Regions from separate parts of the Butyricimonas muris genome, predicted to be linked through region 1. Evidence: riboswitches for the same ligand, from Rfam matches in the RefSeq annotation. Region 1 holds a riboswitch; each other region holds the start of a gene.
The links. Region 1 has a riboswitch for cobalamin ahead of ACK8P8_RS18295 (TonB-dependent receptor). Riboswitches for the same ligand answer to the same signal wherever they lie in the genome.
Positions count from the first base shown of each region.

Region 2: linked by a shared signal. The riboswitch ahead of ACK8P8_RS13550 (DUF5074 domain-containing protein) and the one ahead of ACK8P8_RS18295 (TonB-dependent receptor) in region 1 are both predicted to bind cobalamin.
Region 3: linked by a shared signal. The riboswitch ahead of ACK8P8_RS13535 (ribonucleoside triphosphate reductase) and the one ahead of ACK8P8_RS18295 (TonB-dependent receptor) in region 1 are both predicted to bind cobalamin.

Region 1 is NZ_JBKEIT010000012.1:76,455-88,966, reverse strand. It holds gene cobJ (precorrin-3B C(17)-methyltransferase) at 1-326, opposite strand, end outside; gene ACK8P8_RS18310 (PepSY domain-containing protein) at 577-2,055, opposite strand; gene ACK8P8_RS18305 (sirohydrochlorin cobaltochelatase) at 2,060-2,983, opposite strand; gene ACK8P8_RS18300 (TonB-dependent receptor) at 2,994-5,222, opposite strand; cobalamin riboswitch at 5,276-5,482, opposite strand; cobalamin riboswitch at 5,662-5,863, shown strand; gene ACK8P8_RS18295 (TonB-dependent receptor) at 5,972-8,314, shown strand; gene ACK8P8_RS18290 (C1 family peptidase) at 8,488-9,699, shown strand; gene ACK8P8_RS18285 (LruC domain-containing protein) at 9,770-11,722, opposite strand; gene ACK8P8_RS18280 (cobyrinic acid a,c-diamide synthase CobB) at 12,023-12,512, shown strand, end outside.
Region 2 is NZ_JBKEIT010000007.1:291,626-299,233, reverse strand. It holds gene ACK8P8_RS13570 (DUF5074 domain-containing protein) at 1-433, shown strand, start outside; gene ACK8P8_RS13565 (TonB-dependent receptor plug domain-containing protein) at 444-2,465, shown strand; gene ACK8P8_RS13560 (DUF5074 domain-containing protein) at 2,514-3,854, shown strand; gene ACK8P8_RS13555 (PKD domain containing protein) at 3,862-4,881, shown strand; cobalamin riboswitch at 5,065-5,273, shown strand; gene ACK8P8_RS13550 (DUF5074 domain-containing protein) at 5,439-6,917, shown strand; gene ACK8P8_RS13545 (hypothetical protein) at 6,930-7,608, shown strand, end outside.
Region 3 is NZ_JBKEIT010000007.1:278,370-290,881, forward strand. It holds gene ACK8P8_RS13485 (carboxypeptidase-like regulatory domain-containing protein) at 1-171, shown strand, start outside; gene ACK8P8_RS13490 (DUF4435 domain-containing protein) at 181-1,131, opposite strand; gene ACK8P8_RS13495 (AAA family ATPase) at 1,235-2,071, opposite strand; gene ACK8P8_RS13500 (DMT family protein) at 2,181-2,549, shown strand; gene ACK8P8_RS13505 (ABC transporter ATP-binding protein) at 2,528-3,334, opposite strand; gene ACK8P8_RS13510 (FecCD family ABC transporter permease) at 3,336-4,352, opposite strand; gene ACK8P8_RS13515 (TrkH family potassium uptake protein) at 4,756-6,570, shown strand; gene ACK8P8_RS13520 (potassium channel family protein) at 6,741-7,409, shown strand; gene ACK8P8_RS13525 (ABC transporter substrate-binding protein) at 7,410-8,207, opposite strand; gene ACK8P8_RS13530 (anaerobic ribonucleoside-triphosphate reductase activating protein) at 8,253-8,879, opposite strand; gene ACK8P8_RS13535 (ribonucleoside triphosphate reductase) at 8,870-11,011, opposite strand; cobalamin riboswitch at 11,110-11,294, opposite strand; gene ACK8P8_RS13540 (PKD domain-containing protein) at 11,560-12,512, opposite strand, start outside.

The DNA.
Region 1 (12,512 bases):
TCCACCTCGACGGGACTCGCTTTTTCGCGTTTCATCTCGAGAACAAGGGGTGCCATACCGTATATACCGGCATCGCCGGAGCTGACGACGCAAACGGTTTTTCCCTGTTCGGCGTACTCGAAAGCGAGCGCGGCACGGTCTTTCTCTTTCTTCATGCCCGTGTCGATGCACTCGGTACCCGGGTGGATGACGGATTGGATGAAGTTGAAGTAATATTTGTACCCGACAACCACATCCGAGCGTGTGATGGCGGCACGGACCGCGGGAGTGATGTCTTCTTCACTGCCCGGTCCGATGCCGACGACGTATATTTTTCCTTGGTTCATTGTCATAATTTTGAAGTATTGGGCAAAATTACACTTTTACCGGCTGGATTGCAAATCAAATCCGGTCTAAATTCCGGAGTAAACAGCGGGGAAAAAGGTATGATATTCTGGTGTTTTATTAAATATCTTCTGGAGTTCTTTTAACCCCGTCAGAAGAACTCCAAAAGAACTTCAAAAGAACTTCAAAAGAACTCCCCTGTTTCCTCGCCGTCTTATGGTGATTTACAAGCAAGTGTTAATAGAGGTGAATTTATCTCTTTCGCCTCTTGCACAACCGGATGATGTATTTCACCGAGAGTACGATTCCCGTGAATGACACGGCAGCTCCCCCGAGAAGGAGTGTCCAGATAACGACGGTCCACAACACGGGGCGTTCGACGAGGAACTTGAAATCCAGCGTGTGCAATCCCCGGTAGAGCCAGCGTTTCCAGCGTCCGTTCGTGTCGTAGTGCGCGGGTTGGAAGGATTCGAGGTTATAGTAATAACAATCCTTCGCCTCGTTGTCGAGTTCGACCTTGTACGCGGGTAACGGCAGCGGGCGTCGGCGGGAAATGTAGTAATTGTCGTACTCCTCCATTTTTGTCACCGTGTAGGGAACGGTATCCCGGGTGAGGCGTTTGATGGCGGCGTAAACCATTTCTTCCGTGATACGGAAGGGACGGATGCTGTCGGCAGAGGCGTCGAGGGTAACGGTTTCCCGCTCTGTCCTCAATTTATACAGGGGCATGCCTTCGTAATGCGTCCATTCCACTTGTTTCACGGGACCGTGTGTCCGGCTGACGGCGGCAATAGCGTTGCGATAGTCCAGCGTGTAGGTATCGGGTGAGGGAGTCCCCCTGTCCGGCGTGCCTTGCCGCGTCATGCCCCGGGGTTTCTGTTCGCCGAACAGCCACGAGGGAAGCGGTGCCATGGACATGTATCCGCTTAATATCCACGTGAAGACGAATATCCCGAAGAAGAAGCCCGTGATGTGATGCCACTTGAACCACGGTTTCTTGTAGGGGGTGCGAAGGAAGCCTTTCCGGCGGTTCAGCCAATAGGAACGAATGCCGAGGATGAATCCCGTGCAGCACATGAACATCCCGAGGTAGCAAGACCAGTACATGAATCGCGTCCACAAGTTCTGGTTTTCCCGGATGACCGTGAAATATACCCAGTGGGGTATAGCCCCGAACCATGCCCAGAGTCGTTTGCCGGAATCCGTGAATTGCAAGATATTGCCGCTTCGGGAGGAGATGTACAATTGATATCCTTCCGGTCCGTCATAAAAGAATTTGTACACGGGCAGTTCCCGTTTGTTGTGGGCAAGCGGTATCCATTGGTCGAGGGCGTGCAGGGTGTCTACCCGGGTAATGTTGTTGTTCGGGCACCAGTTTTTTGCCCGCCATTCACAGAGGGCGTAATTCACTGTCGGTGCCACGGCGTTGGTGTCGGCGTATAAATCATGACTCTTCCGCCGGTTCCCGAAATGGAACACGGCTTGTCCTTCCGGGTTGTCGAGGCTGACACCGCCCGGGCGGACATCGGCAGGCAGGCGGCGGAACACGTCTTGCATGGCGGGTAATGACGCGGTGTCAAGGGCTTGCTGGCGAGCGAAGCGTTCTTCTTGGTTTACACGGGGAAACGAATGGTATATCATCACGATTCCGGAGATAAACCACGAGAAGCACAGGATACAGAGAATGATTCCCAGTATCCTGTGGATATGGATGAGTAATCTTGTAATCATGTGATTAGTCGATATCGTCGGTCTTCTCGTATTTCTTTTTCTTCACGATGATGTCTTCCCGCTTGTGGGTAGAGGCGAATTTTGCGTGACGGATGAACAGGTCTTGTATCGCCTCGTTTTGTCCCAGCCCCTCGAGGATAACGTTGACTTTATAACCTTTCTTTTCCAGTTCCTCTTTCCAGTCCCCGGCAATATCGTTTTTGGCATGGTCGCCCGCCACGAACATGAAGGGGATGAGGGTTACTTCCCGTGCCTTGTTGGCTTCCAGTTCCCGGATGACATCATCCATCGTGGGATAGCCTTCGATGGTTCCCACGTGGTAGTTCTTGTGACCTTGTGCTTTCATCACGTAGTCGAGCATCCCGTAGGAAGAGTTTGCCGGGTGGTAAGTGCCGTGGCACACGAAGACACAATCGCCTTTCGCCTTTCCCCGGAGCGACGCGGCAAGGGCTTGCACGGTTGCCTTGTAGTCTTCCGGGGTGTAGAGCAGGGCGTTGCCCAGCCGGATGTCTTTGAATTTGTCGCGGTAGAGAGCCACTTCCTTACGCAAGGCTTCCATCTCGATGCCCTCGATGATGTTTGTGGGTTGGATGATGAGGTGGGTGTAGCCGTCCGCTATGAGTTGGTTCATTGCTTCCACGGGATTCGGTTTCACGATGCCTTTCTCTTTCAAACGGCGCATAATCATGCGGGAGGTGTAGGCTTCCCGGACTTCGATGCCGGGGAATGCCTTTGCCGCTTTTTTATTGATAGCCTCGATGGTGAGGACACGGGTGTCGTCGTGTGTTGTCCCGAAGTGAACCATAAGAAGGGCTATTTTGTCATTCGGTGCGAGAGTTTTGAATATATCGGATTCTTTGAAACCTTCGCCATGACCGAAGGCGGATACGCTTGTCAATAAAAGAAAGGCTATTAATATGTTTTTCATGATATCGGTTTTATTTCGTGAAACGGATTACAAGACTGGCGAAGAATGTTCTGCCGGGGTTCAGGGTAGCGTAGTTCACGCCGTTGGGGCGGTCGTCCGTCCAGTCGAAGAGGTTGTCAATCCCGGCGTTCAGTTCAAACAGGAAGTTACCCACGGGTGCGAAAGTATGCGTGGTGGCAAGGTTCCAAAGTTGGTACTTGGGAGCACTGGTGTCGGTGATTTTACCTGTTTTGGAGTCTACCTTGTAAATGTATTTCGAACCTTGTATTCTCCCGTTGACATTCACGTGCAGGCGGTATTTGTTCCACTCGTGTGTCCAGCCTCCCCGGAAGGTGGCAGCGTGTCTTACCGATTCGCTTAGGCGGCGTCCTTCCCCGTCGGCAGCGTAAACGCAGTTGTAAGCCCCCGCGGCGGAGAATCCGGCTCCGAGGTAACTGTTCACGGAGATGTCGAAACCTTTGATGCTGGCTTTGTCGAGGTTGTGGTACACGTTACGGGTTTTTATTCCATTGGCTTTATCTTCGTCCGTGGCACCGATGTCGTATTTCTCGATAATGTCTTTCACGTCATTGATATACCCGTTCGCGGAAATATTGAGGTATTTCCCGGTATACTCCACGTTCACGTTATAATAGTTCGCTTTTTCCGGTTTCAGGTCGGGATTCCCGATGGTGATGGCTCCCCGGTTCTCGTAGTCGTAATATAGTTCCTGTATGCTGGGAGTTTTGAATCCGGCGGCATAGGAAGTTCTGAAGTTGAACGAGCCGAGCGTGTACATGAGGGCAATCTTCGGGGTGAAGCGGTTCTTGAACATCTCGTTGTAAACGTAACGGAAACCGGGGAGGATTTGTAGATTCTTCCATACACGGATTTCATCCTGCGCGTACACGGCGAGCGTGTAGATTTCTTTCGGTTCGTCGAGGCTGCCGGGATTTTTCATGTAGTCGTTAGCGTATTCCGTACCGAGCGTGAGTTTGTTGTATTCGCCCACCCGGAATACGCCTTTCAGGTTCCCGTTGTAATATTTTTGGCGCTTGGTCAATTCTTCATCCCCAACCCGGAATGTCGTGTCTTTTTTGTCAAGTTGGGCAACCGTGTAGAGTTTGTTGTACTCGTAATTGTCCATGTAAAGGTCGAGGGAGATGTACGCTCCATCGTTCATGAAGTATTTTCCGCCCAAGCCGAAATTGTAGTCCATGTAGGTGAGGTCGTATTGGTACGCCCCGTCGTTTTTCTTTTCTTGTACCGGACGATTTACTTCCCGGTTGAAATAACTTCCTTGCGCGCAAAGTTTCAATTGCTCGTTGGGCGCGTAAGTGAAGTGTTGGGTAACAATATTGGAATGGAATTTACTGGATGATTCGCTTCTCGTGGGGATGACCGTGTCGCCGCTGATTTCATTGGGGTTTAATTGCCATCCGCCCATCTGCCGCCTTTGGTAAGAGGTGGAGGAAGTAAATTTGCCGAAATTCAAATCAACACCGGCATTTTGCGAGAAGCTGGATTCTCCCCCGAAACGGGTTTTCGACTGCACGCTAATCGGGTCTTTCGGTTGTTCGGTGATAACGTTGATTACCCCGGCGATAGCGTCCGAACCGTAGAGGGCGGAAGCCGCACCTTTCAATATCTCGACGCGTTTCACCCGTCCCATGTCGATACGCGACAAGTCGGTATTGTTGGAAACATCTCCCGCCACTTTCTTCCCGTCGACGAGAATCAAGATGTATTTATTACTCATGCCGTTGAGCGTGAAGTACGAGCCCATGACCGTGGGGCGAATATTGAACGCGGGGTTCAGCAACAGGAGGGCGTCCTCGAAGGAGTTTACTCCTGCCTGCCTTAAGTCCGACCCGCTAATCACTTCTACCGGGACGGGCGAATCTTTCAATCGGCGGTGGGTTCCTGTTCCCGTCACCACGACCTGATTCAAGTTTACCGGGGTGGCGAGTAACTGGAATAATATGTCACTTTTGTTTCCGTTCACTTTCATGGAACCGACCTCGTAGCCGGAGTAGCTGGCACGAAGCGTGTAAGTCCCGTCGGGTATTTTTTCCAGAATGAATTCGCCCTTGTTATTCGTGGCGATACCGATGCTTGTTCCCACCAACCGAACATTTGCCCCGGCAAGGGCTTTACCGGTTTTGGCATCTACAACTTTCCCCTTTAAGGTGATTTCTGCAAAAGCGATGCTCGCTAATGCTACTACGAATAATGTAGTCAGCGCTACAAATTTCTTCATGTAAGATTAAGTTTAAAAGTTCATAATGGTACTCCTGACCCCGGGAATACGCTATTACCTGTTTTGCTTTGGCAGGTCTCCTGACTACGCCTAAGAAAAGTACCTTCCCGTCCGCGAGGACAGTGGTGCAAGAACCTTTCTTTGAATCCCCTCCCGGGGAAACGGGCATCACAGTAGCGGGCACTGTGTCGGATTCTAACCGACTTCCCTCTTGTGCGCTAATTGGATATTAACACATCACCAAAGACTCCGCGAATGTATGCAGATTCCATTAAAAAATACAATGAAACGGGGAAAAAATTAATTAATAATTTGTAGGGGGATTAGTGGTAAAATAGGATATAGAGAAATTACATCTCCTTTGATTGTGTTGAAAATCTGAGTGTTGTAAAGAAAATAAAAAAGTCATGCAAGAAATGCATAATATAGAAAAATATATTACTTTTGCCCCTGTTTTGGTGCGGAACCTTCGCTCATGAAGGCGACGCTTAATAGGGAATCCGGTGTGAATCCGGGACTGTACCCGCAGCTGTAAGTTCCTTTACAAGGGATTTTGTACTTCAAATGTCACTGGTGTAACCACCGGGAAGGCAACAAAATCCGGAACAAGTCAGAAGACCTGCCGAACGATGATAACCATAGCTTTCGGGAGAAAAAGCGAGAGGGAAAATACGGATTTTACCTTGAAACTCATGTTACCCTAAAGACTATGTTAATAATGCTTTATTCATTATTAATATATAGTTTGTATGAAAAAAGTTGTTGTATTGGCATTATTGCTGTTCGCGTGTGTCGGCTCGCTTTTCGCCGAGGATGAAGACAAGCGCAAAAAGAAAAGTATCACGGATACGATTTTTCGTATCGATGAAGTAAGTGTGCTTGAAAAAAGAAAACGTATCGATTTGTTGGGGTTGGATGTACCGTTGCGCTTTGTCCCGATAACGGTAAGTAAACTTTCCGGGCAGATGCTGGAGCGTAAAGGTATCGTGAATCTGGAAGATGCCGTGAAGTTTTTGCCCGGGATTATTCACAAGACAAATCAACTGGGGGCGTTCCAACGATTCTCTATCCGGGGACAAGGGAGCGCGCTTATCATGATCGACGGGATGCGGGACGAGCGAACGGTTAGCCAGAATGTTCCTTACGGGGACTTGTCATCCGTGGAGTCCATCGAATTAATAAAAGGACCCGCTTCGGTGTTGGCGGGACATTCTGCCATGGGAGGGGTTTTGAACATCGTGCGCAAGAAGGTAACACCGGATTTTTCAGCTAATGCCCGGATTAGTTATGGTAGTTGGGAAGAAAAACGGGCTACATTGGGTTTCGGGGGAAAGTTGGTGGGACCGCTTGATTACCGGGCGAATATCCATTATTCCACGGGCGACGGTTACCGGCGCACGAACGCGAATCGATTCTCCCTTTATGGGGTTTTAGGTGCGAATGTCGGCAAAGTAGGGAGATTGGAAGTGAGTGGCAGTTACGCGGATGATAAGTACACGACTGAAATAGGGGCCGCACCGACCGTGCGTTATGATGTGTACGAAGTCGGTAAGGATACCGGGCCTTTTATGAAGAACGGAGAACGGCATCCTTATGCCGATTATCACGAGATATATAATGATTATGCGAATAATCGGATGAAGCGTAAAGTATGGGACGTGACGGCACGGTACACTCACGTGATATCCGAGAACATGACATTGCGAGAGAGGTTTACTTATTTCCATAGCGATTTGGATTATTGCTGCGTGGAAGGATTGGGGTACCGGACTTCGGAGGAATCTATTTATAAATGGTATTATACCTCGAAAGGTAAAACGACCTATATAAATCTGGATTCTGTGGTGCGAAATAAACCGTTGAACTTTAACCCGGATCATAAACAATTGAGTAATGTGCTGGAATTGACAGGTAACGTGGAGACCGGATTCGTGAAACACCATTATACATTGGGGTGGTCGTATTTCGCGTTTGATTTTGTACAGTATAACGGGTACGGGAGTGATGATTTGTGGGGACCCGGATTGGGTGCTGTGTTGGCATTGAAGAATCCGCAACTGGTACAAGGCTGGTGGGATTCCAAAATTTCAGCTGCAAGTCTGAAAACCGATAGAACGCATGCCGTGTATTTGCATGATGTGATGGAATTTAGCGACCAATGGAAGGTGATGTTGTCCGGACGCGTGGATTTTTATAACTATAAAACGGCAACAGCAAAGGTTTTGGACGGGAAACAGGACTACAAGAAGGAGAACCGTTCGGAATGGAATAAAGTGAAGACTTCCGCTTTCACGTATCGGGCGGGAGTGGTGTATTTCCCTGTGCCGGAATTGTCATTTTATGCTTCCGCTTCTTCTTTCTTCAATCCGGTGGTGAAGTTCTATAATCCGGATATTATGTATTTGGATAGAAAGGGGAACGAGTTCAATCCCGACACGGATGGCGGAGAAGTGTTTAAGCCGGAGAAAGGAATTTCGGCAGAAGTCGGGGGGCATTACACGTTGAATGAATGGGTGGATGTCAACGCTTCAGTTTTCTACACGAGTCGCTATAATATCGTGAAGAGTTTGGGAGATACTACTGTAGTGGTCGACGGCAGCACCGTGACGAGGAATATTCAAGGGCAAGTAGGTCGAGGTATGTCAAAGGGATTTGATTTTGAGATTGTGGTTCGTCCTCTTCCGACGCTTCGGTTTACGACGGGATTGAGTTGGGCGGAATATCGTTTGCGACAGATAGCGGAGAGCGGACGATTCTCGAAATACAAGGAAGAGAATAAGAATGTGCGTGAAACAGGTGTGCCTCGTACAACTTTTTACGCGTATGCCGATTACACGATTCCCACGGGGGTGTTGAAGAACTTGTCGTTCCAATTAAGCGGAAATTTCAAGGATAAGGTGTTCTCCGATATCAAGGAACGAATTTACACTCCGGCGTTGTGGCTGATGGATGCGGGAATATATTACACGATTAAAGGGCATGTGAATCTGGCTTTGAATATTAATAATTTGTTTGACAAGGAGTATTTCGAGAAAACAACTGTACTGGGAAAACCCCGGAATTATCAGGCATCCGTGTCATATACTTTTTAGTTTCGCCGAAGGCGAAAGTTACAGGTTGGCAGGTTACAAGTTAGTATTTGATTTGTAACCTGCTAATTTGTTGTTTATGAAATCTGTGGAAATATTTTGCGGGGTAGACGTCAGAATGCAGACTTATTGGCTACTTTTGTCAAAAAATAGAATAGTCATTATAATATAAGAATATGAAAAAGTTTGTATTGTTTTTATTTGTTTTGGTCTTTGCTGCCCATGCGGGTGTTTACGCGCAAGATACGGTAAAGCAGGATACCGTGAAACCTGAAGGGTATAAGTTTACGGATATTAAGAGATTGCCCGCTACTTCCGTGAAAGATCAGTTTCGTGCCGGGACTTGTTGGTCGTGGTCTACGGCTTCTTTTCTGGAGTCGGAGATGATGCGACAGGGAAAAGATTCGGTTAATCTTTCGGCTATTTATTTCGTGAAGCATGCTTACAGTGACAAGGCGGACAAGTATGTGCGTTTGCATGGTGTGTTGAATTTTGCCGTGGGTGGTGCTTCGTCGGATGTTATTAACATGGCGAAGAAGTACGGGATTGTGCCTCTTGAGGTGTTCAAGGGTTTGAATTACGGGGAGCCGAATCATGTGTTCGGGGAGATTGACGCCGTGTTGAAAGCGTACGTGGAAGCGGTGGTCGAGAATAGAAATAAACGTTTGAGTACGGCTTGGAAGAAAGGGTTTGATGCTATTTTGGATGTTTATCTTGGCGAGGAGCCCGAGAAGTTCGAGTACAAGGGGAAAGAGTACACTCCTCGGACTTTTGCCGACGAGGTGGTGGGCTTGAACATGGACGATTACGTGAACCTGACCTCATTCACGCACCATCCTTTCTACACGGAGTTTGCCTTGGAGGTGGAAGACAATTGGTCGTGGGATAAGGCTTACAATATTCCGTTGAACGAGTTGATGCGGGTTATGGAGAGTGCGATTGATAACGGGTATACCTTTGTTTGGGGTGCCGACGTGAGCGAGAAAGGATTCGCCACGAAGGATGCCGGGGTGGCGGTGGTGCCCTCGACCGACACGAGAGAGATGACCGGGGCTGAAATTGCTAAATGGGAGAAATTACCTAAAGAACAACAGACGATGGATGCTTTCAAACTGGCTCCGGCTCCCGAGAAAAAGATTACCCAAGAGATGCGACAAGAGGAATTTGATCGTTACCAGACGACTGATGACCACGGTATGCACGTTATCGGCAAGGCAATGGATCAGAATGGAACCCCTTATTTTATCGTGAAGAATTCATGGAATAAATACAATAAGTTCGGTGGATATTTCTACGTTTCTTATCCTTATATGGCGTTGAAGACGATGGATATTCTGGTACACAAGAACGCGATTCCGAAGGACATCAGAAAGAAATTAGGGATTTAATGTAAGTTTATTATAAATGAAACCGCCTCGTAATGGGGCGGTTTCTTAACAAATTTATGAGAGGTGTTTATTATTTCTTCGCGGGATGTAAGTACCAATCCGGGTTCTTTTCTCCCTTTGAACTTGCCCAGCTTTTGAATTTAGGATAAAACTCGTCAATATGTACAGCTTCTGTCGGAACCACGTAATCTGTTATCGGTAGGTCTATGGCGAAAGGATAATCGTTGTCGCTCACGTAATAATTCGGTCCGATAAGATTGCCATCTTCGTCGAGGCTACTATGGTCTTGATATCTTCCGAAATAGGTCAGATCAGCAAGATCGGTAGGGGGATAGTTCGTGAGGTGTACTTCCTGTATCGGGTTTTTACCGTTTTTATTCGGGCTGACACGGATAAATGGATTGTAGAAATGGGGATCTTGCATAGTTTCGGATGTCAATCCTTTTGCTTTTATTGTCACTGTAATAGGTCCGCTTTTCACGGCTTGTTCCATGTCATCAAAAAGGATAAATGTGGCATTCGTTTGCCCTGATTCCATGTTGTTAAAAATATTCTCGGCTTTGCTGCCGCCATTTTCAATTTTAACGTCAGACACGCTGGCTGTGAGAATTCCAATTTGATACCCGAATCCGCTTTTGATTTGTCCGCCTCTGTGTACCGGGGTGTAAATATCTTTAAGTTCGGTAACGTTATTGTTCTCATCGACAGTGAAGCTTCTTTCGTAAGTAATGACAACGTCATTCATGTCGTAATCACCTTTGTTTGGCCACAAGTCTTCAAATGCGAGAGTCCCTGTTCTAACAGTCGTAACGGGAGGAAATTCCTCCGGTTTTGTGGTCGGTTTGTCTGAAATATCAATATCGCCGTCTTCGTTTGTTAAGAAAAAGAGAACGTCTTTATAATCGTAATCTACGCCGCTCCTGTTATCACCATCTTCAAATCCAAGGATGATGTTTTTGGTTTCTGTATCATATAAACTTACACAACGTTTCTCCTCCATCATATTGAATTCGTTATTTGAGAACCAGTAAGATTTCCCCGAAAAATCTACACCTCCTGAATAATTGAAACCATCACTGATGATAAACCATCCGATAGTAGTACCTTTGGGAAAAGTTTCTGTAGCGTTACCATCTTTATCGTAGTATTTTAAGTTCATTCGCATACCATATTCTAAAGGAGGCCACAGCGAACACTTGGGGAATGCGATGTATTTAGGTAGTTCCATAAATTCTTTGCCATCTTTGGGGGCTTTTCCCGTTTCATAATAGTAGTATCCCAACGTGTTTTCGTATTGAGCTGCTTCCCCTGCAAATACTAAAGTTACACGTGTATCCTTGAGCACGTTAATATTTACTTCCTCTGTTGGTTTGGCATATTGTGAGTTATTTTTACCGGGAAGCAATGTGCTCTGAATACGGTTAAGAATACCTTGGGCGCTGTAAGATTCGTCAGTAGTGATTTTCAGTAGGTTATCAGGAAGTCCGTCACTATCCCATGAATTTATTGTTTTGACGTTATATGGGTTATACGGGTCAATTTCTCGGGCAAGTTGTTTGCTTGCTTGTTTTGCGGATTGATTCTTTTTCAAACTTGCGATATAGTCCTCTGAATTAAACTTTATACCGGATTCAGTGACATCAATTTCTACGCAGGTCGGTAGACCGTATGATTCGGAATAAAGATAAACCTTGGAAGTAGCTATCGGTAGATTAATCTTCCCGGTGCGTTTGCTATTTCCATCGGTATAAGTTGTCAAGAGAGAGTTTACTCCTTCTTTCTTTTTAGAAACTCCGTTTTCAGTTTCCAGTGGGTTCTTGTCGTAAACTTCAAATACGGCTTTGTTGCCTTTAATACCATAGTCCACTGCTATTGGAATAACTTTTGTTGTTGCATAGTCAAAAGCATCCTCTATCGGGGTGTTTTTGTTGGGGTTGTAGACATCTTTTTTACATCCTGTAAAAAAGAAAGTACATGCAAATAGACACAGCACATACACGCTTAGTTGTTTTTTGATTTTCATCCTCTTTCGGTATTGAATATTTTTACAAAGGTATATAAAGAATATTCAAAAATATGTCTATATAGGTATATTTTGGAAGATGTTTAATATAAAATATAGAGGATAAGTATTTTTTAACCTTCCCAAGTGAGGAATAGTCTATTATTGGGATGATTCACTATTCAATGAATGATTGTGCTATGTTTGTTTTGTGCGTTAAAAATAAAGGAGAAGTTGAAAAAGATTTTGTAAGTTACAAGAAAAATATACTAGGGTTTGAATTTGCATTGTATCTTTGCAATAAACAAATGATGGATGATTATGCGTAAACCTCAAGTATTGATTGGTGCGGCGACTTCCGGCAGTGGGAAAACGACTTTCACGTTGGGATTATTGCGATTGTTGAGGAACAGGGGAATGAAAGTGCAGCCGTTCAAATGCGGTCCGGATTATATTGATACGAAACATCACGCGATGGCTGCCGGAGAGGAGGCTGTTAATTTGGATACTTTTATGGCTTCTTCCGAACACGTGCGGCAGCTATATGCACGTTACGGGACGACATGTGACGTGTGCGTTACAGAGGGCGTCATGGGATTATTTGACGGGTATGATAAGATGAAGGGAAGTAGTGCTGAGATTGCCGGTTTGCTGGGGATTCCCGTGGTGCTGGTGTTGAATGCCAAGTCGACGGCTTATTCCGTGGCACCCGTGTTATACGGGTTCAAGCATTTTTATCCGGGGATTCGTGTTGTCGGGGCTATCTTTAATTTCGTGGCGTCGGAGTCGCATTACGCTTACCTGCGGGGTG
Region 2 (7,608 bases), on a different contig from region 1:
CGTAGACCCGAAACGGGAAAAAGTAGTTAAATCGTACACCCTCCCCATCGGCGACTCGAGCTCACAGACACCGGGCGAGATTATCGGCTATATCAATTACAACCGCACGGATATCGACCCGACGGGAACATGGATATACTTCAACGTGAAAACCCGTGCGACAGAAGAAAACGCCAAGGGCGAAAAAGAACAGCAGAGCGTGTACCGGATGAACGTGACGACAGGTGAATTTGAACATTATTACGACCTGCCGGGCGTGGGTATGATGTACGGGTTCGCGGTTAGCCCCGAAGGCGACGTTTACCTGTGCGATTGTTTGGATTACACGGCACAAAGAGGTTATATCCGTCATTATCTGAAAGACGGGAGAAGGGTAAGCCACAAAGTGGGTGTTTATCCCGGGCAAGTGTATTTCCCCGGAAGTCAACGTTAAAATGCAGAATATGTTCAAAAAAATAACGATAGGATTATGTGCCTGTTTCACGCTGGGCAGCGGGATGCAGGCAGAGGCACAGCGGCGGGATTCGGTGGCGATGCACGGGACTCTCGACACGGTGCAGGTGGTGAGCCGGCGTATCCAACACGCCAACGAGGCAAATGCCGGGGCGAAGGTTAGCCGCATAGACCCGGAAATCATGCAAGCGAATAAAACCCGTTCGTTGGCGGAATTACTGACGGACTACACGGCTATTTATATCAAGAGCCTCGGGATGGGAGCCTTGTCGACCGCCTCCTTCCGTGGAGCCAGTCCCTCGCAAACACGGGTGAACTGGAACGGCATCAATATCACGCCGCCGATGTCGGGAACGTTCGATTTCTCGCAAATCCCGGTTTTCTTCACGGACAATATCAACTTGTATTACGGGAGCAGCCACGTGAAGAACGGGACGGGAGCCATCGGGGGAAGTATCAACCTATTCACCGACCCGGATTGGCGAAAGGGAGTAAGCGGGAAAGTGCTGGGCGAGTACGGTTCCTACGGCACGTACACCACGGGGGCACAAGTAAACACGGGCGGAGAGAAATCAAGTTTCAAAACCCGCCTGTATTACCAGCACTCGGATAACAACTATACTTATTTGAACAAGATTCTGACCAACGTCCCCTTCCGCGAGAAACGACAGGATGCCGATTACACGCAATGGGCGGCAATGCAAGAAGGTTATTTCCGGTTGTCGCGCTACACCCGGTTGACGGCAGTAGCATGGTATCAAGAGGGCGAACGGATGTTGCCCCCCGCGCTTGGGGTGGTGAACCAATCACACGAGAAACAGCGGGAAACGAATTTCCGGGCATACACGGGACTGGATTTCACCCGGGGTATACACGCCCTGCACGTGAAAGCGGCATGGCTGTACTACCGGCAGAAGTACGACAAATGGTACGCCGGGGGGATGTTCGACCCCGAGGGTACTAAAAATCAATCGCAGACGTGGCAAGGCATTGCAGACTACACGTGTACCCCGCGGGAAAATCTCGTGCTGGGGACAAGCCTGACTTACTCGCACGATTTGATACGGGTGAGCAGTTACATTGATATTGACTCGTCGAAATACACGCTGGGCGACGTGGATTATGATATCCCGGTGGTGGAACCGCCATTCCACCATCACCGTAACGTGCTGTCGTGGCAGGCATCGGCGTTGTGGACCCCGGTGGAATGGATGATGCTGAACGGGCAGTATATGTTCGAGCAAAACGATAGCCGGGGAGTATCCACGTGGTCGGCGGGCGTGGTATTCAACCTGTGGGAAAAAGAGTTGCAGGTAAAGGGAAATATGGCTTACAACTATCGGTTCCCAAGCATGAACGACCTCTATTGGCGACCGGGAGGCAACCCGGAGGTGAAGCCGGAAGACGGGTACTCGTATGACGCTTCCGTGGCTTACCGGAAACACTTGTACCGGGGGTTATCGCTGGACGCAGAGGTATCGGGCTACTTGATGTATATCGACAACTGGATACTATGGTTGCCCAAGGACGGGAATCAATGGGTGTGGACGCCGCAGAATCACCGCAACGTGCGCTCGGAAGGCGTGGAACTGTACGGGAAACTGACATACGAGATGGGGGATTTAAAGGTGAACGCATCCGGTAATTACAGTTGGTCGCAATCCCGTACCCGCAAGAAACAGCACGAGGACGACGGCTCTTACATGAAGCAGATTCCTTACGTGCCACGCTTCAAATGGAACGTGCGGGTTGCCGCCGATTACCGGGGAGCCTTTTTCTCGTGGCAAGTGACTTACATCGGGCGACGCTTTATCACGACTGACCAAGCATACGCTACTGACCCCTATTCGGTACACAATATATTGGCAGGCTACCGTCACGAGTTCCGTAACGGGATGAGCCTCACCCCGCAGATACGGGTGGACAATCTACTGGACACTTATTACGAATCCACGCAGTACTACCCGATGCCGTTGCGAAACTGCCTCGTGTCACTGATGTGGGAATTTTAGAGGAAGAATAAACAAGTTATATAATATTACATGATGAAAATTAGAATTATGAAGAAGTTTTATTTAGCACTTTTGTTTTTGGGAATATTTGTAGGATTCTTGAGTTCTTGTAGTGATGATGACGATAACTGGACACCCGTACCACCGACCGTAACCATCGAAAGCGAGAATGGTAGTTTTTCGACGCTCCCGATGGAATCTATCGTACTGAAAGCCAAAGTTGACAACCCAACGGAAACAAGTTTGGAGTGGTTTGTAAACGGGGAAAAAGTGGCAACAGATTCTATTTATACCTTCACGGCAGAAAGCATTGGAAATTATAACGTTTCTGTTATAGCATACACTACAAATAGCCGCAATCACGCTTCCACGTCAATCGAAGTTCACGGGAAATACAAGTATGGTACTTTTATCGTAAACGAATCACCCATGGGCAGTCCCGGGAGTTTAATTTTCATTAATCCTAAAGGAGAGGTGACAGATAACGCCTATTACCTTGAAAACGGAGGTGACTTGGGAAAGCAAAGCCAAGATCTATTCATCAAAAACAATAAAATGTATATTCTTTCACAAAACGGGGGTGATGACGGAGGCTTTTTAACCATCCTCAATGCAGAAACATTGAAAAGGGAGCGAAAATTTCAGGAAGAACTTAACGGACAGGTGAGTATGCCTAGCCACGTGGCAGTACTAGGAGATGATGACATTTACCTACGTGACAATAATGGAATAAAAAGATTTCAACCATCAAGCGGAACCGTCATTCTTATTGAAGGCACAAAGGGTGCTCGGAAAAATACAATGGCTGTTGCTGACGGGAAAGTTTTTGCCACAGTAAAAAACACGGTTGTCGTAATTGAAGCAGGTAAAGATGCAATTAGCAATACGATTGAATTTGACGGGAATGTTTCCGGTGTAATTAAAGCATCCGACGGGAATCTTTGGGTTTCCGATGCATCCGGGAAAATCACTAAAGTTGACCCGAAAACATACGCTAAACTAGGAAGCAGCACTGTATCAGAGGAAGCAAAAAGCCTTCTGAACCCATCATACGCAGCAGCCCCCAGCATTACAGCCAAAGGGGACACGCTATACATGAGTGCCCTTAAATCAACAATTTACCGTCATATTTTCAGCACGGGAGAAACGAAATTAATGGTGGATGCCAAAACGATGGTCGACAACGTCGGTATCATTTACAACACGTGCGCTGTTCACCCGATTACCGGAGAAGTTTATCTAAATTCCATAAAAGGATACGGCCAAGACTACAAGATTAATAACATCAGTGTATTCAACTTTAGCGGGGATGAACCAGAATTAAGTGCAAATTACGAAAATCACACGGCATTCCCCGCCGGCACATTCTTCACTTATAATTTTGAATAAACGGTTCATGAAAAAGAATTTACTTTATATATTAGCTATTCTGGCTATCACGGGAATGTGGAGTTCCTGTAGCGATAATGATGGCGGAGAAGATGAACCGGAGATGCCTCTTACCGCACCGGAGGTGTCTGTACAGAACTTGAGCTTGAAAAATGCTATTCTTCCCGCAAAAGCAGTAAGATTAAGAGCGAATATCATCAATACCACGCATGCTGACCTGCAATGGTTCGTGGAGGGGAAGGCAACATCAACAGACACGATATACGAATTCTCGTCCGCCACAGAGGGAGAGTATAAAATCAAGGTGACGGCATCCAACATCTTGGGCGAGGCATCGGACAGCACGTATATCACGGTACAGGACGGTTTCAAAATCTCGGATGTCAAAAACTGGACGGGCGAGGGCGAGTGCCGCTCGGTGCTGGCGATACAATGGGTAAAACCGGAGGTGGAGGATTTATTGCACCCGACAGACGAGGATGTCTTTTTCCGGGCGTGGGGATACAAGTGGAATAAACCGCAAAAAAGGGAAGATACCCCCACAGGAGAGGAGATGATTATTGCCATTGCCAAGGAAGATCCCCGTTTGTTTGTCATCGTTCAGGTCGACGGACACGGGACTGCCATCAAAGGATTCGGCTATGACGGCAACGGTGACGGAAAAATCTCAATTGAAAGCGATGATTTCGTGCACAACAAAATAGAATACAAGGGGATTTCTTTGACAGAAGCGGATTTCACGAATGGCATATACGTGCAAAAACAAGAGGATAACATTGATGACGTCAGGGTTACCAGCGAGGGCGACTGGTGGATGGGCGGCTGGTACGTGGCTTATGCATCCTACTGGTTGGGATACGGGGAAGCCGTACTGGAAGCGGAAGAGTACGAGTATTCCAATTTCTACGCCAGTAACCGGGAACTGGAAGACGAGTGCTGGGATGCATGGACATTCTCCCCGATTAATGACGCAGAACAAAATATCCTACCCATACCCCGCTTGTTGAAAGCAGCAGCCATCAAATAGCAATAGCATATTCCAAAATACTTAACTAAAAAATAATTTTATACTTGAGCTCCCGGATGATCCGGGAGCTTTTTTACTTCCACATCATCAACATATTTCAAGAACAGGCTAAAAGGATATCGCTCTGGATGTAAAATGTAAAAAAATACTTGATTATTTAACATCATTCCTCTATCTTCGCGAAGAATAATGGAAGTGAGTGGTGTCCCGATTCGCGAATCGCGTTTCGGGATGAAAAGGGAATCAGGTGTAAATCCTGAACAGAATCCCCTGCTGTAAGTTTCACTGTACTTCCCGGGCATACTTTATCCACTGTCCCCGACACGAGGGACGGGAAGGAAGCCCCGGAGAAGGAAACGAGTCAGAAGACCTGCCACAAGCTAATATGTTTCATGTTCAATGGGAAAGGAGAACATAAACGCCAGTACCGCTTACAAGTCGATATTTGACGCCATCTTTTTCCTACAAACAGAAATGTTTGTATCCACGTGGGATACTTGGGTATGAATTAATTATTGCGTTTTTTAATATATAAAATTAATTCAAAAAAAACTATTATGAAAAAGTTGTATTTATTATTTATCGTGTGGGGATTGATGAGCTCGTTGTTTAGCGCATGTAGTGATGATTGTGATTGTATTCCATACCAACCAGAACCGGAAGTACCGACAGCACCTGTCGTAACAATTACCAATAGTGAATACACCATGCTACTAACAGATTCTATCGTTTTCAGAGCAAATATTACCAGTGAATTACCCGCCACTTACCTTTGGACTATCGGAGGACAAGAAGTATCCACCGACTCTATTTACGTGTTCAAGGCTGATGCCGTAGGCGTATACACGTTACAAGTAACAGTCACTAACGAAGCCGGGAATCAAATTCAATCGGTACAAGTTATCGTAAAAGAAATCACCAAAGAAGAAACCCCTGAAGGAAAATACAAAAATGGGACATTCATCCTGAACGAGGGGCTAATTGGAACGTATGGTTCTTTGATTTTCATCAACCCAGATGGTAATATTACTGACAATGTCTATTTTCGAGAAAACGGGAAACGATTATGGTCTCTAACTCAAGACTTATTCATTCATAATAACAAGATGTATATTATCGCCCAAAAAGGGGATGATGCCTCCATGAATTACGGAGCAATCACCATTCTCAACGCAGAAACCTTAAAAGAGGTATTCTCTTACTCATTCCCCCCAGAATTAGGATTTACTTCTCCTACCCATATCGCTGTTTTAGGAGAAGATAACATATATATACGAGATGAGAACAGCATAAGTGTCTTCCATCCCTCAGACCTTTCCATGACAAGAATAGCCGGAACAGAAAAAGCTCATAAAAATACAATGGCTGTCGTAGACGGAAAATTATTTGCAGCTATCTATAATCAAAAATCCTTAGTCGTTATTGAAAAAGGCAAAACAGAAATTACAACCACGATTGAATTCGATGGAAATGTATCCGGAATTATCAAATCATCGGATGACAAATTATGGGTATCGGACGAAAGTGGTAAAATTTCAAAAGTAGACCCAAACTCCTACGAGATCATAGCCTCGAATCAATTAACTGGAGAAGCCGCAGAACGATTGAAACTCAATCCCCCAAGTAGTCAAGCCGCCGCTCCTCATATTACCGCCAAGGGGGATACACTATACATGAGTGCCACAAAACCAAGCATATACTTCCACATCTTCAGCAAAGACACAACAGCCCTAATGGTTGATGCAACCCAATATATTCCAGCCTCTCCGGACTATTTTGAAGCCCAAAATTTTCAAGCATACAATACATGTGCAGTGGATCCTGTCACGGGCAGAGTTTTCTTGAACACGCTTAAAGGCTGGGGAGGATTACGGCACAACAACCATATCTCAATTTTTGATTTTACCATTGTTGTTACTTATAATAAATACACGAAAAAATATAAAAATACAATTACACCAAGACTTTGTAAAGATTACGCAAACTATTTAGATTATCCTGCCAATATATATTTCACCCACAATTTTCAACATTAAAATTCAGAAACAATGAAAAATCTTTTAAATTTGATTTTCGCTTGCATATTTGCAAGTTTTATCTTGTCTTGTAGCGAAGACATGTACACACTACCGGAAAACGAGAAGCTAACAGAAGTCAACACAACTCTTTCAAGAGCTTCTGAAAACCTTCAGCCTGTTACTAAAATCAGTGATATTCAAAACTGGACCGGCACAGGCAGCAATAGTTCTATACTTGCCATCCAATGGGTGAACGCAAAAGATATCACCAAGCCTCAAGATAATGAAATCCATTTTTTAGCATGGGGATATTACTGGGATAGTCCTACTCCAACAGGAATGGACATGGTTATGGCTATTGCTCAAAAAGATCCGCGTTTGTATGTGGTTGTCGGAGAACAATGGGGAGGTATCGTTATAAAAGGATTTGCTTATGACGGAGATAACGACGGCTTTATCAAAATTTGTAAAGGTTCAACAGTTGTTTTAACTGAAGAAAATTTCACAAATGGCATCTATTGGGAAGAAGGTCAAAGTTTTGATGGACTGACTCCTAGTGATCCGGATGATCTTTGGATGGGAGGCTGGATGGAAACCTATGCCACATACTGGTTAGGCGCAGAAGGTATCAACGTTCCAAGCCAATATACATACTCAACAGAACTAGTAGACCAACGCCAATTGAAAAAAAATTCTTGGGATGCTTGGA
Region 3 (12,512 bases), on a different contig from region 1:
GACGGTTTCTCCAAAGAAAGTAATAAAGAATTGATTCGCTTGTTGGCGGAAAGTCCGAAATGGGAATCCTCGCTTTCCGGTAAGAGAATATATGTTTCGGTTCGCTTCACGATTGGGAAAGCCGGAGCGAAGCATACGGCTGTCCTTGCAACAGAAAAACCTTGGAAATAAAATCCGATGTCAGAACAGCGTGTGAATATCTTCCTCTATTTTCAAGATAGCGGGATAAGCCCCGAACTGGATATTTTTCTTCAGTTGGTCATCAATACTATTCCGGTAACCGAATAAATTAACTCGCGGATGTGTTCCTGCGGAGGCGTCTTTCGCTTGTCGTAAAACTTTTTTGCACACTTCCCGGTTGAGCATATAGACCATATCGTACACGTTATGCCCCCGGATAAAAAGATAGGTCGTATCGGGCGTCAATCCTATTTCTTTATATTTATCTTCCAGAATAGAAAGGTCTGCTTTAGGATAGGCTCTACGTAATTGTGCCAGTTTGCGATCGACCTTGTTTTTTAGGATATTCAACTCTTTGCGTCCGTTCTGTCGGATGTCGGGGCGGCGTTGCCACTCGAATGATGCCAGTTCGTTGAATTCCGCTATCGAGAAGCGTTTAGGATCGGCAACAAGGAAATAAAGATGCCAAAGGAATAGTTTGTACACGATATTCGAATATTCTTTCAAGAATTGCCTGAAATCAAAAAGATGATTGGGCAACGTGGTGATCCGGCGGCATAAGTCATTTAGTCCCTCTTCGTAACAGTGATGATTCTCGAAAGAATAAGTGTAGGTTTGAAAAATGTAATGGTTGATATCTATATTCCGTTCCTGCAATAAATAACGATAGTCACTGTCAATGCAGATAAAGAATTTAGGATTCAAGTATTTGATGTATTTCAAACATTGTGTCACGCCTTTGGTTTCGTGTCCTTTCTCGTTCCGGGAGCCGGCGATAAAGTGAAATCGGTCATTAGGACGAAAATGTTTGAAAATGGTACTCCAGAATACAATATCATCCTTGTCTTCCACGTGTATGGCGGCACGACACCGTAACAACTGTGCGTCCATCATAAAGCGTTTGGCAGCGTGGTAGTAATATTTTTCTTTTGATATAGGAGGGCGAAACATAACAATTGAAAATTAATTAATTTACGATTTATGAATTACGATTTACGATTGATAGGCAGGCTCAATCTAAAATCTGAAATCATAAATCTAAAATTAGTCATAGTCACTGAATTAATAAGTCTTCGATAAACACGAGTTTGTCACCCCAACCGTCGCCGAAAAGGCTCGGGGAGTGCGTGGACGTGATGATCTGGCAATGCGGGTTTAGTTTTTGAATCTCTTCAAAAAGACGGTATTGCCACTCGATGTGCAATGAAATTTCCGGCTCGTCCATCAAAAGGATATAAGGTTGTCCGTCCATGAGAAAAACCCGGAGCAGGATGATTAACAATTGCTTCTCTCCCGAGGAGAGTTTGTACAGGTGAATAAGCTCGTTGCCGTCACGGAAAACAAGCTGGTTAGTCATCGGGTCAATTTCTATCGTTTTTCCGGTACCGGCAAACAGATGATTCACCGTGTCATAGAAATCGCGAATCCGGCGGTTGATTTTCTCTGCCTGCTCAGGAAAGTTCGTGGCACGAAGACGATAATCGGAAAAGGAGTTGTTGTTCTCTCCCACGCTGTACACGATCTCTTTTAACTCGCTCAACAGGGGACTGTCTTCCTTACCCATTTTTCGTCTATCGCGGATAGGCACATCGAATGTACTTATTTTCAGATAATTTACCCCAGCTAGTTTTTGTCTTATGGAAGACACGGAACTATCTTTTCGGAAATTGATCTCGTTACCGTCGATCATGATTTCCGCCTCGATATTGTACAATTTCAACCGTTTGACATCGGCAGATAGCAAGGCGTCGATAATATTAAAAAACGTGGTCTTACCGCTACCGTTGATACCCGTGAGTATATTCACGTCCGGATTCAAGTTTTCCCACCGGAAATTATATTTTCCCCATATATTGCGGATTTCTATTTTTTGAATTTTATTTGCTTTCATGATTCTGGTACTTGATAAAAGTTTGTCCCAATCGTTATCAACAAAGATAATAAATTTTATACTTTCGCGTCGATTTAAGAGATCATTTCATGGATTAATATTTGATACTATGCAAGGACTTTATGCGATATTATTATTGATTGTCTCAAACATTTTTATGACATTTGCTTGGTATGGACACTTGAAGTTGCAGGAAATGAAGTGGATAGATAACTGGCCGCTTTTCGGTATTATCCTCTTTTCATGGTGTATCGCTCTTTTCGAATATTGTGCGCAGGTACCGGCCAATCGTCTGGGATTCATCGGGAACGGGGGACCTTTCTCGTTAATGCAGTTGAAGGTCGTTCAAGAAGTGATCACTTTGACCATCTTTATTATTTTTTCCATGGTCTTTTTCAAAGGAGTGACGTTCCAATGGAATCATCTGGCGGCTTGTGTCTGTCTTGTACTTGCTGTTTATTTTGTATTTATGAAGTGATGTTTATCCGACACGGGGAACACGCAGGGTTTACCCGAAAGAGGATTACTTTGAGTAATAACCAGAGTGTCGTAGACGCTTTCGATATTGTCGTAAGTCAATACTTCTTCCGGGGTGCCGCTCGAGTGAATACTTCCTTCTTTGAGCATAATCAGTCGGTCGCTGAATTCGCTGGCGAGGTTCAGGTCGTGAATGATAAGCAACACGGTAAGGTTTTGTTCCTGGTTCAAGCGTTGCACGAGATTCAGTATTCGCATCTGGTGTGATATGTCCAGATGGGAAGTGGGTTCGTCAAGCAGGAGAATCTCCGTTTGTTGGGTGAGAGCCCGGGCAATGGCTGCCAGTTGTTGTTCGCCACCGCTAAGTTGGTTCATGAGTTTTGCACGTTTTTCCCATATACCTGTTAATCGCATATTCTTTTCGGCAATGGCGTAGTCCTCCTTGCTCTCGAAAAGTTGTAGCGGGGCGTGGTAGGGGAGGCGTCCCATGAGAACGTAGTCCTCGATAGAGATAAAATCCGCTTCCACGGTCTGGTTGACAATGGCAAGTTGTTTTGCCCTTGCTTTATGTGTCATGCGGAATGCGTCCGTGCCGTTTATCCGGATAGTGCCTTGTTGCACGGGTAGCATGCCGGTGATGGCTCGGAATAAAGTTGTTTTGCCCGCCCCGTTGGGACCGATAATGGAAGTCAATTTACCCCGTTCCACGTTGAACGAGATATCCCGTATCGTGAATTTATGGTTGTAGCCACATTGAAGGTTTTCTATTTCTATCGCGTTATCCATATCAGTCTATCGTTTTTTTCGTTTTGGTGTTACTCATCACGAGGATGAAAATGACACCCCCGATAATTCCGGTGATTACCCCAATCGGTAATTCGTTGGGCGAAATAATCGTTCGGGCGAAAATGTCGGATAAAATCAAGAAGATACCTCCCCCGATAAAAGAACTCGGGAGCAAAATCCGAAAATCGGAACCGATGATAAAACGCATGAGTTGAGGGATAATCAATCCCACGAACCCGATAACCCCGACAATAGAAACACATATTCCGGTAAGTAGGGAACTGAGCAAAAAAAGAACCTTGATAGCCCGGTTGGCATTAATACCTAATTGTATGGCTCTTTCCGACCCCAAACGCATGGCGTTCAACGCCGGGGTGTATAGAAAAGCAAGGCATAGCACGACGAGACTGGTCACGGAAATCAGCGCAATAAGTGTCGGGTCGGTTTCATTCAGAGAACCCATGATCCAGAACACGATGCCGTGCAAGTTCTCGCTTTTGGTGACGGACATGATCAGCAACATGAGCGAGGAAGAGATAAAGCTAATCATCACCCCTGTCAGCAGGAGGCTGTGTACGCGGACATTACCTCGTCGGACTCCGAGCGTGTAAACCAGAATGACCGTGACAAGAGCCCCGGCAAACCCGGCGAGGGGAAGCATAAAACTCCCGTGCAGGGTATGTAGTGACAGGACGATGGCAGCCGTGACTCCCACCGATGCACCCCCCGATATCCCCAAGGTATAAGGCTCAACGAGCGGGTTGCGGAAGATTCCTTGCAGGATGACTCCGGACAGGCTTAAAGCACCGCCGACGATAAATCCGAGAATGATGCGGGGAACTCTTAATTGACGCAGGATGTTCAGGCGAACATCCTCCGGGTCCCCGTTCCAGAGTTGAAATATATCTTGAATGGAAAAACGAATCTCCCCGAAGCAAAGCCCTGCCACAATACTTCCCGCGAGGAGAAGCAGTAAAAAAGCCAGAAATAGAATCCATTTATAATATTTTCCTTGCATGGGAAATTCAATAGTGATTTTCAGTGCAAAGATGCGAAATATTGGTTAAACTTGAAAGTTCTTTCTAGGTTAGTATCGGGCAAATGCGGCAAAACGCTTTCGCCCTTTTAGTCAAAGGTTTATAAAGTCCATAAGGTTCATAAAGTCCATAAGACCCTGCGGGCGCTTAGCCTACGGCAGCTTTGCTGCCAATGAACACAGTCCGAAGGACGCCTGTGACCTTATGGACTTTATGAACCTTAAGAGCCGAAGGCTCGACTTTATGGACCGGGCAAAAGCGGTTTTACGCATTTGCCCAGCAGGTTAGTATCGGGGACTTTTGACATGCTCCGGGCAAATGAGTTTTTTGCGTTTTTTGTAACCTCGTGCAGGGGGCTGTCGTTAAAAACTAAAAAAAGATGTTATGCTTTCAGTGGAGTTTCAATATAGAGCGAGGAAAATATACAAGTCTGTCAAAAAAATGGTGGAACTGGTAAGCAATGTATTGTTATTCCTTGCTTCATTTCTGGCTGTTATTTTAGTCATTTATCGGTTCGGTTTCAGGATGCCCGATACTTATTCCCACGAAATATATTACGTGTTTCGGGAAATCATGCGTCTTTTTCTGGCTCTTGGATTGTTGCGGTTCGTGTTTAATTTTAGACTGTTACGAGCGGAAAAAGGTTTTTGGGTAGAAGTGCTGGTGCTGTTCTTCTTGTTCGCTTTAACCTTGTTATCCAAACATTTCGATACACTGGGGTTTGAAACGGAACGCCCCGTGTTATTCAAGATAGAGCGTGTATTGACTTACGGGGTGGTATTGCTGCTCAGTATTATTCAGCTCTCTAAACAGATATTTGTCGTGATACGAAGCCGGGTGAAGCCGGAAGTTCTTTTTGCCGGGAGTTTCCTGTTTATTATATTGCTGGGAGCGGTATTGTTGAGGTTGCCTAACGCAACCTACGGGGGAATAAGTTTCACGGATGCGCTTTTCACTTCGACGAGTGCCGTGTGCGTGACGGGATTGACGGTGGTCGATACCGGGGGAACGTTCACGTTAATGGGGCAGGTCGTTTTGTTGTTTCTGATTCAAGTCGGTGGTATAGGGGTAATGACCTTCACGAGTTTTTTCGCCATGTCGTTTTTGAGCGGGACCTCTTTTCACGATCAATTGATGATGAAGAACTTGCTGAACGAGGCTTCCCTAAGTGATATATTCAGGACTGTCGTGTACATTGTTTTGACAACGTTTATTATAGAAGGAATAGGTGTCTATCTGGTATATTTGCAGATACAGGATGTTGCGGGAGTCGGGAATAAAATCTTTTTTTCCCTGTTCCATGGGATCTCTGCTTTCTGTAACGCGGGGTTCTCCACTTTACCGGGAAATCTCTACGATCCCTTGATTCGCCACCTGTACGGGTTGCAGATTATTCTGGCGTTTCTGATTATCTTCGGGGGTATCGGGTTCCCGATTTTGTTTAATTACGGGCGTCTTCTGCACTATGGAATCCGGAATCAGATAAAATGTATGTTGGGACTGAATTACAAGGTGGTTCATGAACCCCGTATCGTGAGTACGACAACCCGTATTGTGTTGCCGACAACCTTGGTGTTGCTGGTCGTGGGAACGGGATTGTTCTGGATATTCGAGAATCACAATGCCTTGGAGGGAATGTCCCTGACGGGTAAATTCGCGACCTCGTTCATGGGAGCGGTGACGCCCCGTACGGCGGGTTTCAATAACGTGAATATATCCATTTTGCACCCGACGACAATCTTTCTGACTATCGTGTTGATGTGGATTGGTGCGGCTCCTATGTCCACGGGCGGTGGTATAAAAGTAACTACATTCGTGATCGCGTTGAAGAATATTTGGGCGAATCTCACGGGAAACGATCGGGTAGTGGTAGCGCATCGTCAACTGACCCGGGAGAACGTGAATCGGGCACATTCCGTGATAGTGCTTTCCATCCTTTGGATTATTCTGGGTACATTCGCTATTATCATCTTGGAACCGACAGCCACGATAACTCAAGCCGTGTTCGAGATCGTTTCCGCCTTGGGTACGGTAGGATTGACCATGGATCTGACTCCGCATCTGAGTGTTGCGGGCAAACTGATCGTCAGCCTCACGATGTTCGTCGGTCGTGTCGGTTTGCTCACCCTTCTGGCTTGCTTTATCCGCAGGCAGGAAGTGAAACTGTACACTTATCCGGACGACACGGTAATACTTTAATAATTGAAAATTGAAAGTTGAAAATTGAAAATGATTAGAGTAGGACGTGAATAATAATTTGGACAGATAATATAAATGGAAAAGGTAATGATATATAATAACGAATTGAATCTCGGAAATGGAAAATATGTTTTTCATTTTCAATTTTCAATTCTCAATTTTCAATTATTATGAAGTGTATTGTATTTGGACTGGGAAATTTCGGGCTTGCTCTGTCACAACGGTTGACAAAGCGGGGGAATGAAGTATTGGGCGTCGATTCGGATATTAGTAAGATCAATTTGTACAAGGAATCGATCACGAACACTGTAGCGTTGGACGTGAAGAATGCCCAAGCGTTGCAGACCTTGCCGTTGCTGGACGTGGATGTAGTGTTCGTGGTATTCGGTAAGGATTTTGGAACCTCGTTATTCGTGATAGCGCTGTTGAAGCAGTTTGGGGTGAAGCGTATCGTAGCCCGTTCCATCTCTCCCGTGCACAAGGTGATTTTAACGTCTATGGGAATCACGGAAATCGTAAACCCCGAGTGGGAATATGCCGATTTCTTTGCCACGAAAGTGGAGTTGGGTACGACAATTGATTCTTACGTGGTGGACGACGACCATTTAATTATCGAGTGGGAAGTACATTCCACTTTCGTGGGACGAAAGTTAGAGGATGCCAATTTCGAGGAAGAGTTCGGGTTAAAGCTGGTAGCGTTAAAGCGTTACGATGCTAAGGCCGGTAAAACGCTGGTCATGGACAATCCTCCTGCCGACCTTGTGTTCACGACAAAAGACGTGTTCGTGCTTTTCGGTCAGCCGAAGAATTTCCGTAAGCTCGGGATACAAATTGCCTGATCAATACAGTAGTTTGATCAACTCTTCTACCGTCTCCACGAAAGTGATGGGCGTGGGGCTGCAAATGTAGTCGTCAAGCGGGAATAGCTTGTCATTTTTCACGGCATTGAGGCTATTGATCTCTTTCCATTTGGAAATCTCGTTTTCGCCCACGATGCCCATGCCGACGATGAAAATGATATCCGGGTTTTGGAGAAGAACAAATTCTTTGGATATCATAGCATTGTCGAGGTCTTTGGCGATATTTATCCCACCGGTTTGTTGGATATAGTCGTGCATGAACGATCCGGGCAGGGCGGTATACAACGGGTCGCATCCGATCTCCATGAATACCTTGGGATATCTGTCGGAAGGAATGTTTTTCTTGGCTTCTTCCAATCGTGTTTTGCACTCCTGCACGGTGCTTTCCGCTTTTGTCTTCTTATTTGATAATTCTCCCAGAATAATGAATTGCTCGCATATCTCCTCGAAGTTTTTGGGTTGTTCCAGTCGTAGCGTCTTTATACCCATGCGTTCGAGTCCTTCCAGAACTTTAGGCGGAGTAAGTCCTCCGGTGAGAACGATATCGGGACGGAGAGCTACGATCTTCTCCATGTTCACGTTTACGGCATCCGCTACGACGGGAATAGAATCTGCCGGTTCCGTGATGCAAAAACGGGTGCAGCCCACGATGTCCTCGTTTGCTCCTAAAAGATACAGGTTTTGCGTGATGGAGGCGGCAAGCGATACGATACGTTTTTGTGAGTATCCGGTGATTGCCGTGATAAATAATATGGATAATAAAATGAACTTCTGCATAATCTTGATATATAAAATGGGTGTGTAAAAGTAATATTATTTCGTTTATTCGTGTATATATTTATCCAGAATATCCCCGTCCCGGAACTCCTGCATGACATAGTGTGTACCTGAGAATTTTTCCTGTAAGTTTTGGATGTCCTCGGGGCTTTGCACTTGCGGGATAACCGTCGTCCGGAACTGGTATTCCAGTCCGGAGGTTTTGATAATCCGGATGGACTCTTGTATCTTTTCCAGCAACGAGGCTGTCATCGTGTAATTTACCTTTCGGTAGCAGGGGAGCGAGAGGGAGGATTTGATATCCATTGCCACGGCATCTATCCATCGTCCTGCAATCAGTTGTTGTAAAAGCTCCGGATTCGACCCGTTCGTGTCGAGTTTCACGGGTAACCCGAGAGCTTTTATTTTTTGGATAAACGGGAGCAGGTCTTCGTGCAATGTCGGTTCACCCCCGGATATCACCACCCCATCAAGCCACCCTAATCGTTTATCGAGAAAACCGAATATCTCCTCTTCCTTTAAGTCTTGTGTCTGCCGGAGTAATTCCGGCAGTACAAGAGATGGATTGTGGCAGTAACCGCAGCGAAAATTGCAACCTTTCGTGAATATCACTGCGGATACTTTGCCTTCCCAGTCGATTAGGCTTTGTTTGACAAATCCTCCTATTCGCATAGTACGCTTTCTTTTTCCCGGACGCTCTTGTCAAACAGTTTCCGGTCGTCGAACTCGGCTCGTTTCCCGTTGTTCCATTGGCTCACGGGACGCATGTACCCTACTATCCGGCTGTACACTTCCGAGGAAGCCCCGCAACGCGGACATTTGAAATGTTCTCCCGCGATGTACCCGTGCGAGGGGCATATGCTGAACGAGGGCGAGAGCGTGATATAAGGCAGGCGGAAATTTGCCGTTACCTTACGAATCATGTTTTTAGCCGCTTGTGCGGACGTGCGGTGTTCTCCGGTAAACACGTGGAAAACAGTTCCACCCGTGTACAGCGTTTGTAATTTGTCCTGTTGGTCGAGTGCCTCGTACAGGTCGTCCGTGAAGTTCACGGGCAGATGCGTGGAGTTCGTGTAATAAGGATCGGCACCCTGTTTGAATTGTTCTTGGTTGGCAACGATAATATCGGGATATTCGGCCGTGTCGAGCAAAGCGAATCGGTAAGAGGTACTTTCCGCCGGAGTGGCTTCAAGGTTATAGATATTACCGGTTTCATCTTGGAATTGTGCCAGTATATCCCGCATAAAGTGCATCACTTTTTGCGCGAATCCCATCCCGTCCGGGTGTGAAATAGGAACCCCGAGGAAGTTCATGCAACACTCGTTCATGCCGTTGATACCGATCGTCGAGAAATGGTTTTTCCAGAAACACCCGTAACGCTCTTTCACGTAACGCAGGTAATATTTGGAATAAGGATACAGCCCTTTTTCCGTGTAGCGTTCAATAATTTTGCGCTTGATTTCCAGACTTTCCTTGCTGATTTCCATCAAGTGTTGCAGGCGTTGGAAGAAATTCTCTTCCGATGCGGCTTCATATCCCAAGCGGGGCAGGTTGATCGTGACCACACCTACCGATCCGGTCAACGGGTTCGCTGCAAACAAACCGCCGCCCCGTTTCATGAGTTCCCGTTTATCCAGACGAAGGCGACAACACATACTGCGCACGTCATCCGGCTTCATGTCCGAATTCACGAAATTGGAGAAATAAGGAATACCGTATTTTGCTGTCATTTCCCAGATGCCCTCGTACTCCGGGTTATTCCAGTCAAAGTCCGGGGTAATATTGTACGTCGGGATGGGGAACGAGAACAGGCTGCCGGAAGCATCCCCTTCGCTCATCACTTCGGCGAACGCTTTGTTAAGTATCGTCATTTCGGCTTGGAAATCCCCGTACACCTCTTCTTTGATTTCACCCCCGTGCACGATATGTTCGTTTTTCAAGAAATCGGGTACGACGAGATCCATCGTGATATTGGTAAACGGTGTCTGGAATCCTACACGGGTGGGTACGTTCAAGTTGAACAGGAATTCCTGCAAGCATTGTTTCACCTGTTTGTAGTTCAACTTGTCAAAGCGTATGTAGGGGGCGAGGAACGTGTCGAAGTTAGAAAAAGCCTGTGCCCCAGCGGCCTCGCCTTGCATGGTATAGAAGAAATTCACGATTTGTCCGAGAGCCGTGCGAAGGTGCTTTGCCGGGCTGCTTTGCGCTTTCCCCTCCACTCCCCGGAATCCGACGGTAAGTAAATCCTTCAAGTCCCATCCCACGCAATAGACGCTTAGGAATCCCAAGTCGTGGATATGCAACGCCCCGCTTTTGTGCGCTTCCGATACCCGTTCCGGGTAGAGTTGGCTTAGCCAGTAATTGGAGGTGATTTGTGTGGATATATGCTGATTCAATCCTTGCAGCGAGTACGAGGAATTAGCACTCTCTTTTACTCTCCAGTCGCTCAATGACAGGTAATTATCCATTACCTCTATATTTGTCAGTAAGGTCTTCGAGTTTCGGATTTGCTCGTGTTGCTTGCGGTAAAGCAAGTACGTTTTCATCAGTTGCAGGTCGCCGTGTTGGAACAGCACCAGTTCCACGGTGTCCTGTACCTGTTCCACGTGCGGGAGTTCCTTTTCCGGTGTGCTTGCGGCAAGAATTTGCACGACTTTGTCACACAGGGCACGTGCCGTTTTACGATCGGGCTGTCCGATGGCTCTCGTTGCCTTAAAAATAGCTTGTTCAATCTTTTCCGGTTTGAAATCGCAAATTTCCCCGTTGCGTTTCACGATTCTTGAGAACGTGGTTGATGTTTCCATGATTAAAATTTTAATAATTAAAAAAATACTTCGGGGAAAACACGAGAAAAGATCGTGTATGGCAGAGAATTGTCTTTTTCGCTTTTCACCCGAAAGCTCCAATTTATTTGCAATCGGCAGGTCTTCTGACTTACTCTCGCTTTTGAATCTCCTTCCCGTCGACAGCGTGACAGTGGATCATTGATTCAAGCGTTGAATAGAGCTTACAGCTACGGGTATAGTGCGGGATTTTCACCTGCTTCCCTGTTCGTCACCGGAGTGAACCGAATGCATGGCAAATGTATGATAAAATAATTGTATTTCAATAGTGGTTTTCAAATAAAATAATTTCCTTGAAATATATGTGTTGTTAATGCTTTGAATTATAATTTATTATAATAAAAATTGGATAACTTTTTGGATAGATGTGTTTTGTTGTCTTTTTGAATTTGGAAAATTTATAGTCAAATGTGAATAACAACGTAGTACGCTAGTAAGCTTTTTTTTAAATAAAACCCGATTGCTTGAATTTGATTAGCAATCGGGTTTTTCAGAATGATAGTCTATGACTATTTTTTGTTGGGTTCTGCCGCTTGCAATAGACGGGGGATGGGTAGAGTGTTCCTCATCTCCTCATAGTCAATGGGGGACAGAGTCCATGCATCCCAAGAAAGGTCTTCCAAAGGACGATAGATCACGAAAAGGTTGGAATAGTCGAATTCTTCGGCATCCGGAACTACGTTGCCCTGTCCTAGCCAATAACTGGCATAAGCTTCGTATAGCCCTCCTAACCAATAATCTTCCGGATCAACGGGTTTCAAATTATCAAAGTCTTGGGATGAAAGTTCATAGAAGCCGTCAACAAAGTTGTCTTGAGTGATTGTCAAGTTTCCGTTACTTACTTCAATTTTTCCGTCATTATTTCCATCATAGCCAAAACCGATAATATAACTGCCCGATTTAGCAACATAAAGGCGGGGATCTTTTTTCGCGATCGCCCGCAACATATCAATACCTAGAGGTTCTGTCCCTTTTTCCCAGCGATATCCCCATGCGAGAAAGAAAACTTCGTCATCTGCGGGTTCTAGCATATTGGTACCGGTGATCCATTGAATTGCGAGAGCAGAGCGGTTTTCACCTTCCCCTGTCCAGTTTTTTATGTTGGCGAAACGGAATTGACCGTCAGATACGTTGATTGTCAATGTGTCGGCATCGGAACCCACGGAATTGGTCGCCGTGAGGATGATTCGGTATTCTCCGAAATCTTCGGGAGTGAATTTATAAACAGAGTCGGTGGAAACTTGTTCCCCTTCGAGTGTCCAAAGAAGGGCAACGTCCGTGGGATCGAGCAACCTTGCTTTCAATTCGACGGTTTCTTTCGGAAGGCAAGTAGTGATTCCGCTCACGTTAATGATGGAAACTTCCGGTAGGGTAGGAATATAAGGGGGCTCTTGCTCCTTGTCATCACTACATGCGCTAAACAATGAGATCATTAATCCCCACACGATAAATAATAAATACA